Regions from separate parts of the Streptomyces sp. NPDC002671 genome, predicted to be linked through region 2. Evidence: predicted binding sites of a transcription regulator. Region 2 holds the regulator's gene; each other region holds the start of a gene.
What was found. The regulator HrcA, encoded in region 2, represses chaperone genes, less so after heat shock. The targets are predictions, from matches to a motif close to TTNGCACTCNGNNNNNCNGAGTGCNAA.
Positions count from the first base shown of each region.

Region 1: the regulator HrcA is predicted to act here: its motif matches at 3,806-3,832, upstream of groL (chaperonin GroEL).
Region 3: the regulator HrcA is predicted to act here: its motif matches at 1,374-1,400, upstream of groES (co-chaperone GroES).

Region 1 is NZ_JBSFVU010000005.1:130,529-136,508, reverse strand. Features, by position in the region: gene ACWD35_RS09400 (Uma2 family endonuclease) at 1-107, shown strand, start outside; gene ACWD35_RS09395 (hypothetical protein) at 110-685, shown strand; gene ACWD35_RS09390 (NADH:flavin oxidoreductase) at 705-1,835, opposite strand; gene groL (chaperonin GroEL) at 2,056-3,678, opposite strand; gene ACWD35_RS09380 (cold-shock protein) at 3,996-4,202, opposite strand; gene ACWD35_RS09375 (MoaD/ThiS family protein) at 4,624-4,902, opposite strand; gene thrC (threonine synthase) at 4,899-5,980, opposite strand, start outside.
Region 2 is NZ_JBSFVU010000022.1:104,885-110,864, reverse strand. Features, by position in the region: gene ACWD35_RS30290 (nitronate monooxygenase) at 1-323, opposite strand, end outside; gene dnaJ (molecular chaperone DnaJ) at 457-1,593, opposite strand; gene hrcA (heat-inducible transcriptional repressor HrcA) at 1,594-2,610, opposite strand; gene ACWD35_RS30275 (MBL fold metallo-hydrolase) at 2,796-3,542, shown strand; gene ACWD35_RS30270 (DUF3097 domain-containing protein) at 3,577-4,389, shown strand; gene ACWD35_RS30265 (Uma2 family endonuclease) at 4,367-4,960, opposite strand; gene hemW (radical SAM family heme chaperone HemW) at 5,043-5,980, opposite strand, start outside.
Region 3 is NZ_JBSFVU010000034.1:38,284-44,263, reverse strand. Features, by position in the region: gene ACWD35_RS36400 (polysaccharide deacetylase family protein) at 1-507, shown strand, start outside; gene ACWD35_RS36395 (polysaccharide deacetylase family protein) at 504-1,328, shown strand; gene groES (co-chaperone GroES) at 1,547-1,855, shown strand; gene groL (chaperonin GroEL) at 1,970-3,598, shown strand; gene ACWD35_RS36380 (ester cyclase) at 3,665-4,372, opposite strand; gene ACWD35_RS36375 (SDR family NAD(P)-dependent oxidoreductase) at 4,458-5,231, opposite strand; gene ACWD35_RS36370 (MOSC domain-containing protein) at 5,308-5,976, opposite strand.

The sequences.
Region 1 (5,980 bases), on a different contig from region 2:
GCCGCTACCTCCAGTCTCCCCGCTACCCGTGGGGCGCTACCGTCGAACTGCCGCCCCCGGTCGGCATCACACTGGACACGGAGAAACTGAAGGACTACGCGGACTGACCATGAACCACGCCCAGCTCACCGCCCTAGGACGGGCCCTTCGCGTGCTCGGGGAGCACGGGGAGGCGCTCAGCGCCGATACGCCGGACTCGCGGCTGCACGAGATCAAGGCTGATCTGCGGCGGGCCCTCGACCTGGTAGAGGAGAGCGTCGCGGCCGGGGCGCCCACCACCCGGTGCCCGGAGCACCCGCAGGGGCCCGTGGATGAAAGCGCACCTGATCTGTGTCTGCTCTGTGAGACCCGGCGCCGGGCCGCCCGGCGGTCGGAGTTCCAGGGCGGCGGCAGGCCGCAGAGCACCGAATCCCCGGTATCCGCCCCCTCCCGCTACGGCGTCCGTGGCGACCGGCCGCAGCCCCAGCAGCGGTGGCTGCCGGAGCTGTGGAACGGGCAGGAATGGCAGCTGTGCGGGACGCCCCGGCGGGACCGGCGCGAGGCCGAGGCGTATCTCGCCGCCCAGCGACGCGGGTCGCGGCCCGCCATGGCCTACCGGCTGGTCCATGAGTTCACCGACTACGAGGTGCTCCGGATCTGGGGCACCCCCGTGCGCGTCGACATCGAGCCCATGGGCAACCTGTAGGCCCGGGCCCCGCTGAGGGTCAGCTCAGGGTCTTCAGCGCCGCCGCGTCGTACGGCTTCAGCTCGTCGAAGCGGTCGGCCAGGACCTTCGCCGCCCACTCCGGGTCCTGGAGCAGCGCGCGGCCCACGGCGACCATGTCGAACTCGTCCGCCTCCAGGCGGTCCAGCAGGTTGTCGATGGCCTTGACCGGGGAGCCCTCGCCCTGGAACGCGTTGACGAAGTCGCCGTCGAGGCCGACCGAGCCGACCGTGATGACCGGCTTTCCGGTGAGCTTCTTCGTCCAGCCGGCCAGGTTGAGGTCGGAGTCCTCGAACTCGGGGAGCCAGTAGCGGCGGGTGGAGGCGTGGAAGGCGTCGACGCCGGCCGCGGCCAGCGGGGTCAGGATGGCCTCCAGCTCCTCGGGGGTCTCGGCGAGACGGGCGTCGTACTGCTGCTGCTTCCACTGCGAGTAGCGGAAGATGACCGGGAAGTCCGGGGAGACGGCCTCGCGGACCGCCGCGATGATCTCCGCCGAGAACTTGGTACGGGCCACCGCGTCGCCGCCGTAACCGTCCGTACGGCGGTTCGTGCCCGCCCACAGGAACTGGTCGAGCAGGTAGCCGTGGGCGCCGTGCAGCTCCACGCCGTCGAAGCCGATGCGCTCGGCGGCGGCAGCGGCCTCCGCGAAGGCGGCGATGACGTCGTCCAGGTCCTGCTGGGCCATGACCTTGCCGGTCACCTCGGCGTCCGCGCTGACGAGACCGGACGGGCCCATCGCGGGGGCGTCCGGGAAGGGGGCGTCGCCCTGGTTGCGGACCATGCCGATGTGCCACAGCTGCGGAACGATCGTGCCGCCCGCCGCGTGCACGTCCTCGGCGACCTTCGCCCAGCCCGCGAGCTGCTCCTCCCCGTGGAACCGCGGAACGCGGTCGCTCTGCCCGGCCGAGTCGTGGCCCACGTACGTGCCCTCGGTGACGATCAGACCCACACCGGCGGCGGCCCGACGGGAGTAGTACGACCGGACGTCCTCACCGGGGATGCCGCCCGGGGAGAACATGCGCGTCATCGGGGCCATCACGATCCGGTTGGGAACGGTCAGGCCGTTCAGCGCGATCGGGCGGGACAGGATCTGGGCCGCGCGGGACGCGGCGGCGGTCGTCGTGACGGTCACGTGGGGGCTCCTCGGAACGGATCAACCGGCTGGTATGTGCATGCGCATTGATGCAGATGCTTAAGTAACCGAAGTATGGCGTCCTGCATTCCGCGCACCTATGGACCGTGGTGTGATCCCGGACACTCGAACCGCGCTCTTGAAACGCCCGAGGGCGGCACCCCCTGTCGGAACAGGGGGTGCCGCCCTCGGTAAGGACGTTGATCAACCTTCAGGTCGATCAGAAGTCCATGTCACCGCCCGGCATGCCGCCGCCGGCCGGGGCCGCGGCCTTCTCCGGCTTGTCGGCGATGACGGCCTCGGTGGTGAGGAACAGCGCGGCGATGGAGGCGGCGTTCTGCAGCGCGGAACGGGTCACCTTCGCCGGGTCGATGATGCCCTCGGCGATCATGTCGACGTACTCGCCCGTGGCGGCGTTCAGACCGTGGCCGACGGCCAGGTTGCGCACCTTCTCCACGACGACGCCACCCTCGAGACCACCGTTGACGGCGATCTGCTTCAGCGGGGCCTCCAGGGCGAGACGGACGGCGTTGGCGCCGGTTGCCTCGTCACCCTCGAGCTCCAGCTTCTCGAAGACGTTGGAGGTCTGCAGCAGGGCCACGCCACCACCGGCGACGATGCCCTCCTCGACGGCCGCCTTGGCGTTGCGGACGGCGTCCTCGATGCGGTGCTTGCGCTCCTTCAGCTCCACCTCGGTGGCGGCACCGGCCTTGATGACCGCGACACCGCCGGCGAGCTTCGCCAGGCGCTCCTGCAGCTTCTCGCGGTCGTAGTCGGAGTCGCTGTTCTCGATCTCGGCGCGGATCTGGTTCACGCGGCCCGCGACCTGCTCGGAGGAACCGGCACCGTCGACGATGGTGGTCTCGTCCTTGGTGATGACCACCTTGCGGGCCTTGCCCAGCAGGTCGACGGTGGCGTTCTCCAGCTTGAGGCCGACCTCCTCGGAGATGACCTCGCCGCCCGTGAGGATGGCGATGTCGCCGAGCATGGCCTTGCGGCGGTCACCGAAGCCCGGGGCCTTGACGGCGACGGACTTGAAGGTGCCACGGATCTTGTTGACGACCAGGGTCGACAGGGCCTCGCCCTCGACGTCCTCGGCGATGATCAGCAGCGGCTTGCCCGACTGCATGACCTTCTCCAGCAGCGGGAGCAGGTCCTTGACCGAGGAGATCTTGGAGTTGGCGATGAGGATGTACGGGTCCTCGAGCACCGCCTCCATGCGCTCCATGTCGGTCGCGAAGTAGGCGGAGATGTAGCCCTTGTCGAAGCGCATGCCCTCGGTGAGCTCAAGCTCGAGGCCGAAGGTGTTGCTCTCCTCGACGGTGATGACGCCTTCCTTGCCGACCTTGTCCATGGCCTCGGCGATCAGCTCGCCGATCTGGGTGTCGGCGGCGGAGATGGACGCGGTGGAGGCGATCTGCTCCTTGGTCTCGACGTCCTTCGCCTGCTCCAGCAGGGCGGCGGAGACGGCCTCGACGGCCTTCTCGATACCGCGCTTCAGGGCCATCGGGTTGGCGCCGGCGGCGACGTTGCGCAGGCCTTCCTTGACCAGGGCCTGGGCGAGCACGGTCGCGGTGGTCGTACCGTCACCGGCGACGTCGTCCGTCTTCTTGGCGACTTCCTTGACCAGCTCGGCGCCGATCTTCTCGAACGGGTCCTCGAGCTCGATCTCCTTGGCGATGGACACACCATCGTTGGTGATCGTGGGGGCGCCCCACTTCTTCTCGAGGACGACGTTGCGGCCCTTGGGGCCGAGCGTCACCTTCACGGCGTCCGCGAGCTGGTTCATGCCGCGCTCGAGGCCGCGCCGCGCCTCCTCGTCGAACGCGATGATCTTGGCCATGTGAAGTGGTCCCTCCAGGACTGGGGGTGATTCCTTCGGACCGCGCCCGCGCCCGCGACGGACGGCTCGCCGACCCCGTGGTTCCTTGCCCCACTTGGCCTGCGGGCCTCACCGACCCGGTCCTTCGTTGTCACTCTCACCTTCAGAGTGCTAACGCAATGATTAGCACTCGCCCCTGTCGAGTGCAAGCTGCTCTCGGGGATTCGCAGGTGAGCAGCGGCGTCACAGAGCCCGGGCACGCCGAAGGGCTCGTACCCCGGGAGGTACGAGCCCTTCGACGATGAACAGAAGAACGTCGCTGTCAGTCGACGCGTGCTTCAGCTGGTCGCCAGCCGGACCATGTCCGCCTGCGGGCCCTTCTGGCCCTGCGAGATCTCGAAGTCGACCCGCTGCCCCTCTTCCAGGGTGCGGTAACCGTCCATCTGGATCGCGCTGTAGTGGACGAAAACATCCGCACCACCGTCGACCGCGATGAAGCCGTACCCCTTCTCCGCGTTGAACCACTTGACGGTGCCCTGAGCCATGCCTAACTCCCCTATTACTGGCCCTTGCACAGATCCACACTTCGCGGACCCGGGTCAGACCTCGCCCCCCAGAATTGGTCGGGGGCGTGCGCCGGAACGCGTCGACCGCGGCTGAATGTATCTGTCCAACTGCCGTCTGCAACAGGTCAATCGGACGAGAAATCTGGACGAGCGGCATCCGGAATGTGGCGTGAATTCGCCTGAATTCAGGGCAAGTCGGGCCCCGTAAAGGCAACAAAAGCCGCATAAAACCCGTGCATTTTGGCTGCTTCTTGTCGGGCATGCGGCATGAATCCAGGGCTGCTGGCCCGTGGGCCAGGAGCGCGTTCCCCAACTCTACCGCGCTCAATCACGCAGAATTGCCCCCTCCGTTTCTCTCACGGACGGGGCAATTCAATGAACAGTGTGTGACTCAGGCGCCTCAGCAGCCGCCGGCGACCGCCGGAATGATGGAGACGCCGGCACCGTCCGGGGTCGCCGTCTCCAGGCCCTGCTCGAAGCGGACGTCGTCGTCGTTCACGTAGACGTTCACGAAGCGGCGCAGCTTGCCCTGGTCGTCCAGCACGCGCGCGGCGATGCCGGTGTGGTTCTTCTCCAGGTCCGTGATGACCTCGGCGAGGGTCGCACCCTCGGCCGGGACCTCGGCCTGGCCACCGGTGTACGTGCGCAGGATGGTGGGGATACGAACGGTCACACTCATGCGAGACCAGCCTCTCGGAAGGAGTCCAGGTTCGGGCGGATCGTAGCGGTCAGGCCCGTGCCTGCGACCGCGTCGAGGGTCTTGAGGCCGTCGCCGGTGTTGAGGACGACCGTGGTGAGCGACGGGTCCAGGACGCCGTTCTCGATCAGCTTCTTCGTGACGCCGACCGTCACACCGCCCGCCGTCTCGGCGAAGATGCCCTCGGTCTGCGCGAGCAGCTTGATGGCGTCCACGACCTGCTCGTCCGTCACGTCCTCCACCGCACCGCCGGTACGGCGCGCGATGTCCAGGACGTACGGCCCGTCGGCCGGGTTGCCGATCGCGAGGGACTTGGCGATGGTGTTCGGCTTCTGCGGGCGTACGACGTCGTGGCCGGCCTTGAAGGCCGCCGACACCGGCGAGCAGCCCTCGGCCTGCGCGCCGAAGATCCTGTACGGCCGGTCCTCGACCAGGCCGAGCTCGATCAGCTCCCGCAGACCCTTGTCGATCTTCGTGAGCTGGGAGCCGGAGGCGATCGGGACCACGATCTGGTCCGGCAGCCGCCAGCCGAGCTGCTCGCAGATCTCGTACGCCAGGGTCTTGGAGCCCTCCGCGTAGTACGGCCGCAGGTTGACGTTGACGAAGCCCCAGCCCTCGCCGGCCGGGTCGCCGATCAGCTCGGAGCAGAAGCGGTTCACGTCGTCGTAGTTGCCCTCGATGCCGACGAGTTCACCGCCGTAGACCGCGGCCATCACGACCTTGCCCTGCTCCAGGTCGTGCGGGATGAACACACAGGAGCGGAGGCCGGCGCGGGCGGCGGCGGCGCCGACGGCACCTGCCAGGTTGCCCGTCGAGGAGCAGGAGAGGGTGGTGAAGCCGAAGGCGCGGGCGGCCTCCAGGGCCTGGGCGACCACGCGGTCCTTGAAGGAGTGCGTCGGGTTGCCGGAGTCGTCCTTCACGAACAGGCCGCCGGTGACGCCGAGTTCACGGGCGAGGTTGTCGGCCTTGACGAGCTTGGTCCAGCCGGGGTTCAGGTTCGGCTTGTCGGCGACGTCCGCCGGGACCGGGAGCAGCGGCGCGTAACGCCAGATGTTCGCGG
Region 2 (5,980 bases):
GCGGCCTCACCGGCCAGCTGGTGGGCGTAGACCTCGACGGCGCCAGAAGAGGGCGCGGCGTCAGCCGCTCCGGTGGAGCCGGTGCTTGCACCGGGATACTCGGGCTGCGGCATGAACACGTTGACGCCGAAGGGGCGGCTCGTGAGCGCCCGCAGCTGCTTGATCTCCTGGTACATGCCGTCGGCGGTCTTGTACCCGGCGGCAAGGAACCCGAGACCACCGGCCTCGGAGACGGCGGCGGCGAGCTGCGGGACGGAGACACCGCCCGCCATGGGGGCCTGCACGATCGGGTGGGGGAAGAGATCGGTCAGTGCGGAGGACATGACCGCATGTTGTCACGTCCTTCGAACAAGTCCGAATCCAACCTTCCCCCTGGCACATGCCACTTCTCGGCCGACCGAGCAGGGCCGAGGGTTCAAGGGACGAAGCCCCTTGAACCCTCGGCCTCGGCAACGGTCAGCGACCGTTGAACGCGTCCTTCAGCCGCGAGAACAGCCCCTGCTGCCCGGGCTGGAACTGCCCCTGCGGACGCTCCTCGCCGCGCAGCTTCGCCAGCTCGCGCAGCAGCCGCTCCTGCTCCGGATCCAGCTTGCTCGGCGTCTGCACCTCGACGTGCACGATCAGGTCACCCCGCCCGCCGCCCCGCAGATGCGTGACACCGCGGTTGTGCAGCGGGATCGACTGCCCGGACTGCGTACCGGGCCGGATGTCGACCTCCTCCATCCCGTCCAGCGTCTCCAGCGGCACCTTCGTGCCGAGGGCCGCCGCCGTCATCGGGATGGTGACCGTGCAGTGCAGGTCGTCGCCGCGCCGCTGGAACATCGGGTGCGGCAGCTCGTGGATCTCGACGTAGAGGTCACCGGCGGGACCGCCGCCCGGCCCGACCTCGCCCTCACCGGCGAGCTGGATCCGTGTGCCGTTGTCGACACCGGCCGGGATCTTCACCGTAAGAGTGCGGCGGGAGCGGACACGCCCGTCGCCGGCGCACTCCGGGCACGGGTTCGGCACGATCGTGCCGAAGCCCTGGCACTGGGGGCAGGGCCGCGAGGTCATGACCTGGCCCAGGAAGGACCGGGTGACCTGCGAGACCTCACCGCGGCCCCGGCACATGTCACACGTCTGGGCGGAGGTGCCCGGCGCCGCGCCCTCACCGTTGCAGGTGTTGCAGACGACCGCCGTGTCGACCTGGATCTCCTTGGTCGTCCCGAAGGCCGCCTCGTCCAGCTCGACGTCGATGCGGATCATCGCGTCCTGGCCGCGCCGGGTGCGCGAGCGCGGGCCGCGCTGCGACGCCGTACCGAAGAACGCGTCCATGATGTCGGAGAAGTTGCCGAAGCCACCTGCCCCGAAGCCGCCCGCACCGGCCCCGCCCGACTGCGAGAGCGGGTCGCCGCCGAGGTCGTAGACCTGCTTCTTCTGCGGGTCCGACAGCACCTCGTAAGCGGCGTTGATCTCCTTGAACCGCTCCTGGGTCTTCGGATCGGGGTTGACGTCCGGATGCAGCTCGCGCGCGAGCCTGCGGAACGCCTTCTTGATCTCATCCTGCGACGCGTCGCGGCGCACGCCGAGAACGGCGTAGTAGTCCGTGGCCACTTACGACTCCGCCAGGATCTGTCCGACGTACCGTGCCACTGCGCGTACCGCTCCCATCGTTCCCGGGTAGTCCATGCGGGTCGGTCCGACCACGCCGAGCTTGGCGACTGCCTCGCCGCCCGAACCGTAGCCGACCGACACGACGGAGGTGGAGTTGAGTCCCTCATGGGCGTTCTCGTGCCCGATGCGCACGGTCACGCCCGGATCCTTCGCCTCGCCGAGGAGCTTGAGAAGCACGACCTGCTCCTCCAGCGCCTCGAGCACCGGCCGGATCGTGAGGGAAAAGTCATGCCCGAAGCGGGTCAGATTGGCGGTTCCGCCGATCATCAGCCGCTCCTCGTTCTCCTCGACGAGCGTCTCCAGCAGTGTGGAGAGCACCGTCGAGACCGTGCCGCGGTCCTCGGCCTCGAAGGCCTCGGGCAGGTCCTCGACCAGCCGCGGCACGTCCGTGAACCGGCGCCCCGCGACCCGGCTGTTCAGCCGCGCCCGCAGATCCGCCAGCGAGGACTCGCCGAACGGCGCCGGGCAGTCGACCATCCGCTGCTCGACCCGGCCGGTGTCCGTGATCAGCACGAGCATCACGCGCGCGGGAGCGAGCGAGAGCAGTTCCACGTGCCGCACGGTGGACCGGGTCAGCGACGGGTACTGCACGACGGCGACCTGCCGTGTGAGCTGCGCGAGCAGCCGCACGGTCCGCGCCACGACGTCGTCGAGATCGACGGCGCCGTCCAGGAAGTTCTGGATCGCCCGCCGCTCGGGCGCGGTCATCGGCTTGACGCCGGCGAGCTTGTCGACGAACAGCCGGTAGCCCTTGTCGGTGGGGATCCGCCCCGCACTGGTGTGCGGCTGCGCGATGAACCCCTCGTCCTCCAGGGCCGCCATGTCGTTGCGCACGGTTGCCGGGGAGACGCCGAGGTTGTGCCGCTCGGTGAGCGCCTTCGAGCCCACCGGCTCCTCGGTGCCCACGTAGTCCTGGACGATGGCGCGCAGCACCTGAAGCCTGCGTTCACTCAGCATTCGCGCGCACCTCCAGCACGTCGTCCCCTGGGCCCTTCGGATCGTCCGCCTGGCACTCTTCGCACGCGAGTGCCAGCCTTCCCCGGCCCAGTGTACGGCTGTGGGGTACGCCCCGGGCAAGGCCGGCCCCCGCGTCACCGTGCCCGGTTCGTGTTCAGGATGACCGTTGTCGCTAGCGTCGCGGTATGACGGTGACTTGGGAAGAGGTGGAGTGGGAGCGGCTCGCCACGGGGGTCGGGCGGTGCCGGCTGCCCGGCTGGGACTGCACCGTGGGGCTGGTTCTCGGGGAGGGTACGGGGCTCGTGGTGGACGCCGGGTCGAGCCTGGCCGAGGGCGCGCGGGTGCGGGCGCGGGCGCAGGCGCTCGCGGGTCACCGTGTGACCCATCTCGCTCTCACGCATCCGCACTTCGACCACGTCTTCGGCGCCGCCGCGTTCGCCGGGACGTTTGCCGGGACGTCCGCCGGGGCGGAGGTGTACGGGGCGGTGGGCCTGGACGCGGTGTTCACGTACGAGCGCGAGGAGCTGCGCCAGGACGCGATCCGTCACGGCCTGCCGCCGGCCGACGCGGACGAGGCCGTGGAAGCCCTGGCCCCTCCCCACCACCTGGTCTCGGGCGAGTGGACGCTGGACCTGGGCGGCGGCAGGCAGGTACTGCTGGCCAACGTGGGCCCGGGCCACACCGCGTACGACCTGGCGGTCCTCGTACCGGGTGACCCGGAGGTGGTCTTCTGCGGCGACCTGGTCGAGGAGTCCGGCGAGCCCCAGGCGGGCCCGGACGCGGTCCCGTCCCGCTGGCCGGACGCACTGGACCGCCTGCTGGCGCTGGGCGGCGAGGACGCGCTGTACGTGCCCGGTCACGGAGCGGTGGTGGACGCGGCCTTCGTACGCCGGCAACGCGACGAGCTGGCGGCGCGTTTCGGCGTGTCGTGAACGGGGGTCCACCGCTTCTCCTATCGTCATCCGAATGCGCCAGTACTCCCCCGATCTCACCCCGCCGTGGAAGAAGCAGCAGCCCGTACCGGAGGTCCCGGCGGAGCCCGGCCTGGTGGTGGAGGAGCCCGGCACCGGTTTCTGCGGGGCGGTGATCCGCTGCGAGGCGGGCACGGTGACCCTGGAGGACCGTTTCGGCAAGCACCGGGTGTTCCCGCTGGAACCGCGGGGCTTCCTGCTGGAGGGGCGGGTGGTGACGCTCGTACGGCCGACTTCGAGTCCGGTGAGGCCCACCCGCACGGCCTCCGGCTCGGTAGCCGTACCCGGCGCCAGGGCTCGCGTGGCCCGTGCCGGCCGCATCTACGTCGAGGGCCGGCACGACGCCGAGCTGGTCGAGAAGGTGTGGGGCGACGACCTGCGCATCGAGGGCGTGGTCGTGGAGTACCTGGAGGGCGTGGACGACCTGCCGTCGATCGTCGCCGAGTTCGCACCGGGCCCGGACGCCCGCCTGGGCGTCCTGGTGGACCACCTGGTGCCGGGCACGAAGGAGTGGCGCATCGCCCAGTCGGTGACGAGCGAACACGCGCTGGTGGTGGGCCACCCGTACATCGACATCTGGGAGGCGGTGAAGCCGGCCTCACTGGGGATCGCCGAGTGGCCCCGGGTCCCGCACGGGCAGGACTGGAAGACAGGGGTGTGCCGGGCGCTGGGCTGGCCGTCGGAGAACACCGGGGCGGTGTGGCAGGCGATTCTGGCGCGGGTGGGGTCTTACAAGGACCTGGAGCCGGAGCTGCTGGGGCGGGTGGAGGAGTTGATCGATTTCGTCACGGGTAGCGGTGGGGCCTGACGCCGGGAAGTGTCCCGAATGCTTTGGTGTCCAGTTCGAGTCCCAGAACCTCCACCGGGACTGGATCTCCGAATTTGGTGATCTCCTGGCTCAGGTAGTCGGCGTCCTCGCCCTCGCCTGCGGGCTTCGTCAGCAGGACGCAGTGCGCCATGATCGGGTCGAGGATGAGGTAGGCGGGGACCTTTCCCGCAGCGTAGATCGAGCGTTTGACCACGTAGTCCTGGTGGACGCTGTACTTGGAGACGACCTCGACGAGCATCGTGATCAGCTGGCACGGCAGCAGGCGCCCTGAGCTGGGCAGGAGATCGTGCGCCAGAACCACCAGATCCGGTACCGGCTCACTGGATTCGTCGACGATGTCGACGTCCTGGGTTTGCAGACGCGCCCAGCGCCGCGGGATCTGGTCCTGTACATCGGCAACGATCCTGTTGTGCACGATGTCAGGGCTGGACATCATCACGATCACCCCCCGGAGAAGCTCAACCTTGGCGCCCTCCGGAGGCTCGAACTCCTCGAAGAACTTGGCCATCCCACGCTCGTCCACAGCGGTCATCTCCGTGGCCCTCCACATCCGCCGCGTACTTTTGGCGGCAGCCTACGAATCAGGTTAGGGAGCGAACCGGCATTCCGCAGTGATTCACTCCGCCGAGTGATCAGTCCACCAAGTCCCGCACCACCGCGTCCGCCAGCAACCGCCCCCGCAGCGTCAGTACCGCGTATCCCTCCCCGTACGGCCCTTCCTGGAGGAGCCCCTCCGCCAGCGCCCGCCGGGACGCCGCCAGCCCCTCCTCCTTCAGAAGCGACAGCGGGACCCCCTCCCGCAGCCGCAGCTCCAGCAAGATCCGCTCTACCCGCCGGTCCTCGCCGGACAGCACCTCACGCCCTGCCCCCGGCGACTTCCCCGACGCCAGCGCCGCCGCATACGCCCCCGGATGCTTGACGTTCCACCAGCGCACCCCGCCCACGTGCGAGTGCGCCCCGGGACCGGCCCCCCACCAGTCGGCCCCCCGCCAGTACAGCTCGTTGTGCAGGCAGCGGGCGGATTCGGAGGTGGCCCAGTTGGAGACCTCGTACCAGTCGAAGCCCGCCGCCGTGAGCGCCTCCTCCGCGATCAGGTAGCGGTCGGCGTGGACGTCGTCGTCGGTCATCGGGACCTCGCCCCGGCGGATGCGGCGCGCGAGCTGCGTGCCCTCCTCGACGATCAGCGCGTAGGCCGAGATGTGGTCGGGGCCCGCGCCGAGGGCCGCCTCCAGCGAAGCCCGCCAGTCGTCGTCCGACTCCCCCGGCGTGCCGTAGATCAGGTCCAGGTTGACGTGCTCGAAGCCCGCCGCCCGCGCCTCCGCCACGCACGCCTCGGGGCGGCCCGGCGTGTGGGTCCGGTCAAGGATCTTCAGCACGTGCTGCTTCGCGCTCTGCATGCCGAAGGAGACGCGGTTGAAGCCGCCCTCCCGCAGGGCGGAGAGGTATGCGGGGTCGACCGACTCCGGGTTCGCCTCCGTGGTGATCTCGGCGTCCTCCGCCAGGCCGAACTCCTCGCGGATCGCACCCAGCATGCGTACGAGATCGTCCGCCGCCAGCAGCGTCGGTGTGC
Region 3 (5,980 bases), on a different contig from region 2:
GCCTTCCTGCGCATGATGAGCGAGCTGAAGATCCCTTATACGGCCTTTCTCAGCAACTACCTGGTCAAGGACGACTACGGCTACTTCCGCAGGATGCAGTCCGAGGGTCACACCCTGAACAACCACACCATGACCCACCCCTACCTGCCCGGCCTGTCCTACGAGCAGCAGAAGGACCAGATCTGCGGCATGCAGGCGGTCATGAAGAGGCAGTTCGGCAAGGCCCCCACCGTCTTCCGCCCGCCGTACGGCAACTACAACGGCGACACGCTGCGCGCGGCCAAGGCCTGCGGGATCAAGTACGCGCCCATCTGGGACGAAGAGGTCTTCGTGGACCACTGGGAGTACCGCGAGTGGGACCGCAGCCTGCACCCCGGCGACATCGTGCTCACCCACTTCCGCGGCCGGGACGACTGGAACGGCACGATGGTCGACGACATGCGCCGCTTCCTGAACAAGGTCACCGCCGAGGGGTACGCCGTGGCCCGCCTGGAGGACTACCTGTGAGGCGCGGAGGAAACCGGCGGGGCCTGTCGGCCGTCCTCGCCTCGGCCCTCCTCCTCACCGGCTGCGCCCAGTCCGTCGACCCCATCGAACGCCTCGGCAAGAAGGCGGCCCAGCGGGTACGGCAGCACGCCTCCGACGACCAGCCCTACCGCCACTGGGGCCTGGCAGCACCCCTGTCCCACCCGGCGCACCCCGCCAGACGCCTGTCCGGCGGCAACCTCGGGGCGACGGGGTCCGCCCTCCCGCCGGTGCTGGACCGCGTCCCCACCCACGACAAGGTCGTCTTCCTCACCTACGACGACGGCGCCGAGAAGGACCCCCGCTTCGCCGACATGGTCCGCGAACTCCGGCTCCCCGTCAGCATGTTCCTGGCCGGCGCCGCGACCGGCCCGGTCCGCGCGCACACCGCCCGGCTGCGCTCGGCCGGCGCCGCCATCGAGAACCACACCCACGATCACCGCGCCCTGCCCGGACTGCCCTACGCCGACCAGCGCGCCGAGATCTGCGCCCAGCAGGACAGACTCCGCACCGGCCTGGGCCTCCACCCCCGCCTCCTGCGCCCGCCCTACGGCACCTACGACCCCACCACCCTGCGCGCGGCAGCGTCCTGCGGCATCTCCGCGGTCATCCTCTGGCGAGCCACCATGGGTGCCCACACCCTGACCTTCGCCCACGGCCCCCGTACCCTCCGCCCCGGCGACATCGTGGCCCTGAACCCGGACGGCACGAGGGGGCGGGCCCTGCGCGAGCGAACGACCCGCTTGCTGAGGCGGGCGCAGGAGAGGGGGCTGACGGTGGGGCGCCTGGAGGACTACCTGTAAATCGGCAGCGGGGTCCGGGGGAACGGGGCCGACGCGCCGTGCGTATTGGCACTCCGCTTGACCGAGTGCTAATCGCAGTCATAGTCTCGGCTCTGGCACTCCCCCCTGGAGAGTGCCAACAAAGCGACGGGCAGGTCCGGCACCCGCGACGACGGATCCACCTGGTCGCCACCTCAGACAGTTAACCCCGTGAGATCTCCGAAGGGGGAGGTCGGATCGTGACGACCGCCAGCTCCAAGGTTGCCATCAAGCCGCTCGAGGACCGCATCGTGGTCCAGCCGCTGGACGCCGAGCAGACCACGGCCTCTGGCCTGGTCATTCCGGACACCGCGAAGGAGAAGCCCCAGGAGGGCGTCGTCCTGGCCGTGGGCCCGGGCCGCTTCGAGAACGGCGAGCGCCTTCCGCTCGACGTCAAGACCGGCGACATCGTGCTGTACAGCAAGTACGGCGGCACCGAGGTGAAGTACAACGGCGAGGAGTACCTCGTCCTCTCGGCTCGCGACGTGCTCGCGATCATCGAGAAGTAAACCTCGGCAACACTTGCCTTGAGCTGCGCCCCTGGCCCCCGCGACCGATAAGTAGCCGGGCGCCCGGGGCGCAGCTTTTTTCACCCACAGATTTCCGAGAGGGCTTCCGCTGTCATGGCGAAGATTCTGAAGTTCGACGAGGACGCCCGTCGCGCCCTTGAGCGCGGCGTCAACAAGCTTGCCGACACGGTGAAGGTGACGATCGGCCCCAAGGGCCGCAACGTCGTGATCGACAAGAAGTTCGGTGCCCCCACCATCACCAACGACGGTGTCACGATCGCCCGCGAGGTGGAGATCGAGGACCCGTACGAGAACCTCGGCGCGCAGCTGGTGAAGGAGGTGGCGACCAAGACCAACGACATCGCGGGTGACGGCACCACCACCGCCACCGTCCTCGCCCAGGCGCTCGTCCGCGAGGGCCTGAAGAACGTCGCCGCCGGCGCCTCCCCGGCCGCCCTGAAGAAGGGCATCGACGCGGCCGTCGCCGCGATCTCCGAGGACCTGCTGGCCACCGCGCGCCCGATCGAGGAGAAGTCCGACATCGCCGCCGTCGCCGCGCTGTCCGCCCAGGACCAGCAGGTCGGCGAGCTGATCGCCGAGGCGATGGACAAGGTCGGCAAGGACGGTGTCATCACCGTCGAGGAGTCCAACACCTTCGGTCTGGAGCTGGACTTCACCGAGGGCATGGCCTTCGACAAGGGCTACCTGTCCCCGTACTTCGTGACGGACCAGGAGCGCATGGAGGCCGTCCTCGAGGACCCCTTCATCCTCATCAACCAGGGCAAGATCGGCTCGATCGCCGACCTGCTGCCGCTGCTGGAGAAGGTCATCCAGGCCGGTTCCTCCCGGCCGCTGCTGATCATCGCCGAGGACGTCGAGGGCGAGGCCCTGTCGACCCTGGTCGTGAACAAGATCCGCGGCACCTTCAACGCCGTCGCCGTCAAGGCCCCGGGCTTCGGTGACCGCCGCAAGGCGATGCTGCAGGACATGGCGATCCTCACCGGCGCCACCGTCATCTCCGAGGAGGTCGGCCTCAAGCTCGACCAGGTCGGCGTCGACGTGCTCGGTTCCGCCCGCCGCATCACCGTCACCAAGGACGACACCACGATCGTCGAGGGTGCCGGCAAGTCCGAGGACGTGCACGGCCGCGTCGCGCAGATCAAGGCCGAGATCGAGAACACCGACTCCGACTGGGACCGCGAGAAGCTCCAGGAGCGCCTCGCGAAGCTGGCCGGCGGCGTGTGCGTGATCAAGGTCGGCGCCGCCACCGAGGTGGAGCTGAAGGAGAAGAAGCACCGTCTGGAGGACGCCATCTCCGCGACCCGCGCCGCGGTCGAGGAGGGCATCGTCTCCGGTGGTGGCTCCGCTCTGGTCCACGCCTCCAAGGTCCTGGAGGGCAACCTCGACAAGTCCGGCGACGAGGCCACCGGTGTCGCCGTGGTCCGCAACGCCGTGGTCGAGCCGCTGCGCTGGATCGCGGAGAACGCGGGCCTCGAGGGCTACGTCATCGTCCACAAGGTCAAGGACCTGGAGAAGGGCAACGGCTACAACGCCGCCACCGGCGAGTACGGCGACCTGGTCAAGGCCGGCGTCATCGACCCGGTGAAGGTCACCCGCTCCGCCCTGGAGAACGCCGCCTCCATCGCCTCCCTGCTGCTCACGACCGAGACCCTGGTCGTCGAGAAGAAGGAAGAGGAGCCGGCCGAGGCGGGCCACGGCCACGGCCACGGCCACGCCCACTGAGCCACGCCGCTCTTGAGCGAAGGCCCGGCACCCCGGAAGGGGGCCGGGCCTTCGCCCTGTACTGCGCTACTGCTCCAGCGCGTCGAGCGCGCCCAGCTGTTGCATCAGGCCCAGCTGGTCGTACTGCCACCAGGTCTCGGCGATCTTGCCGTTCTCCGCGAACCGGAACAGGGTCAGCCCGGTCATGGAGACCTGCCTGCCGGTGGGCGCGATCCCCAGGAAGTCGCCCTTGTGCGTGGCGTTCCAGGTCCACCGGGCGCAGGCCTGGTCGCCCTGCGCGAGCACGCCGTCGACCGTGAACGTGAAGTCGAAGGCGCGGCGCCACATCTCGTACTCGATGCGGATGTTGTCCATCCCGATGGTGTCCTGCGGATTCACCGGGTCGTGGCTGTGGATGTCCTCGTCCAGCAGGTCGTTCAGCGGCGGCAGCTCGCCCGCGACCGCGACCGCGTCGAAGAACCTGCGCACGGTGTCCTCGGCCAGCCGCTCGTCGCGTACGACGTCCAGGTCGGTGAACGTCGGCATCTCGTCGCACAGCGCGACCAGTTCCCGGAAGATCCGGTCGGTCTCCGGGAGGTTCGAGTTCCGCATCGCCTCCTCGTACGAGGGGAACTCCACCACTTCGACGATGTGCGACGCGTCCGAGCGGTCCTTGCCGACCACCGCGTGCGTCGCCGTGCGCTTCCCCTTGGTCTGCGCGACCCAGTCGTCCATGAGCCGGTTCATCTCGTCCAGCCGGCTGGTCTTGCACTCGATGAGCTGTACGAAGGTCATTCGACGCCGCCTCCCGGCCCCCCTGACCCCGTTCCGTCACGCCCATTTTCGCACCGGAGCGGCGGCGTCACCCGCCCGCCGACCGCTACTGCGGCCCGTACTTGCGCCCCGTCTTTGACGAGATTCCGCCGAGGAGCGACCTCGGGGTCACCTTCACCAGGCCCATCAGCGCCTTGTAGCGGGGGTCCGGGATGGACAGAGACCTGCCGCGCGCGAGGTCGGCCAGCGCCGCCGCGACTACGTTGTCCGCGTCCAGCCACATCCAGCCGGGGATGTTGTCCGTGCCCATCCCGGCCCGCTGGTGGAACTCGGTGCGCACGAAACCGGGGCAGAGCGCCATCAGCCGCACCCCCGTGCCGGCGAGGTCCTTCGCCGCGCCCTGCGTGAACTGCACGACCCACGCCTTGGAGGCGCCGTACGTCCCCCGGGGCACGAAGGCAGCCACCGAGGCCACGTTCACCACTCCGCCGCGACCGCGCTCGCGCATCGCCTCGGCCGCCGCCGAGGTCAGCCTCAGCACCGCCTCGCAGTGCACCTTGAGCATCTTCAGCTCGTCCGCCATCGACACGTCGAGATAGCGGCCCTTGTTGCCGAACCCGGCGTTGTTGATCAGCAGATCGACCGGGTTGCGGCGGTCGCCGACCCGCTCCGCCACCGCCTCGATGCCCTTGTCCTCGGACAGGTCGGCGGTGAGCACCTCCGCCTCGATGCCGTGCCGGTCGTGCAGCTCGGTCGCCTGCTCGCGCAGCCGTTTGGTGTCCCGGGCCACCAGGACGAGGTCATGTCCGTCAGCCGCCAGCCGCCGCGCGAACGCGGCACCGATCCCCGCGGTCGATCCCGTAATCAGAGCCGTTGTCATGGCCCAAGGGTAGTGACCCGGACCGACAGAGTCCGCTGTCCGCCGGGCCCGTCCCGAAGACCGGACTGACGGCCGATCAGCCCCCGTACCTGTCCACGTACTTGCAGGCCGCGGCCAGCGTCTCCGGGTGCAGCGCCTCGCCCGCCACGAGCAGCTGCGGCAGCAGTTCGCGCTCGGTGGTGACCGCGCGGAACTCCATCGCCGTCGTCACCGAGTGGTCCGGCCGGTGCACGATCTCGATCCGGTCGCCCGCCTGTATGGAGCCCGGTTCGATCACCCGCAGGTAGGCACCCGTTGCGCCCTTCAGGGTGAACCTCTTCACCCAGCCCTGTTCGCCCAGGTGGCCCTGGAACGTACGGCACGGCACACGCCCCGAGGTCACCTCCAGAATCACCTCGGAACCGATCCGCCAGCGCTCGCCGATCAGTGCCCCGGAGACGTCGAGTCCCTGCGTCGTGAGGTTCTCGCCGAAGCAGCCGTTGGCCAACGACCGGCCCAACTCGCGCTTCCAGTCGTCGAGGTCCTCGCGCGCGAAGGCGTACACGGCCTGGTCGTCCCCGCCGTGGTGCCGCAGGTCGCACACCGCGTCCCCGGCGACCCCGCTCGCCCCCACACCCTTGGGCCCGGGGGCCGCCACCCGCACCGGACCGTCGACGGGCTGCTTGTCGATGCCCGTCAGGCCGTCCGGCTGGTCCGTGTACGGCACCGGACGGGGACGGCCGAGATTGACAGAGAGAAGCTTCATGTAC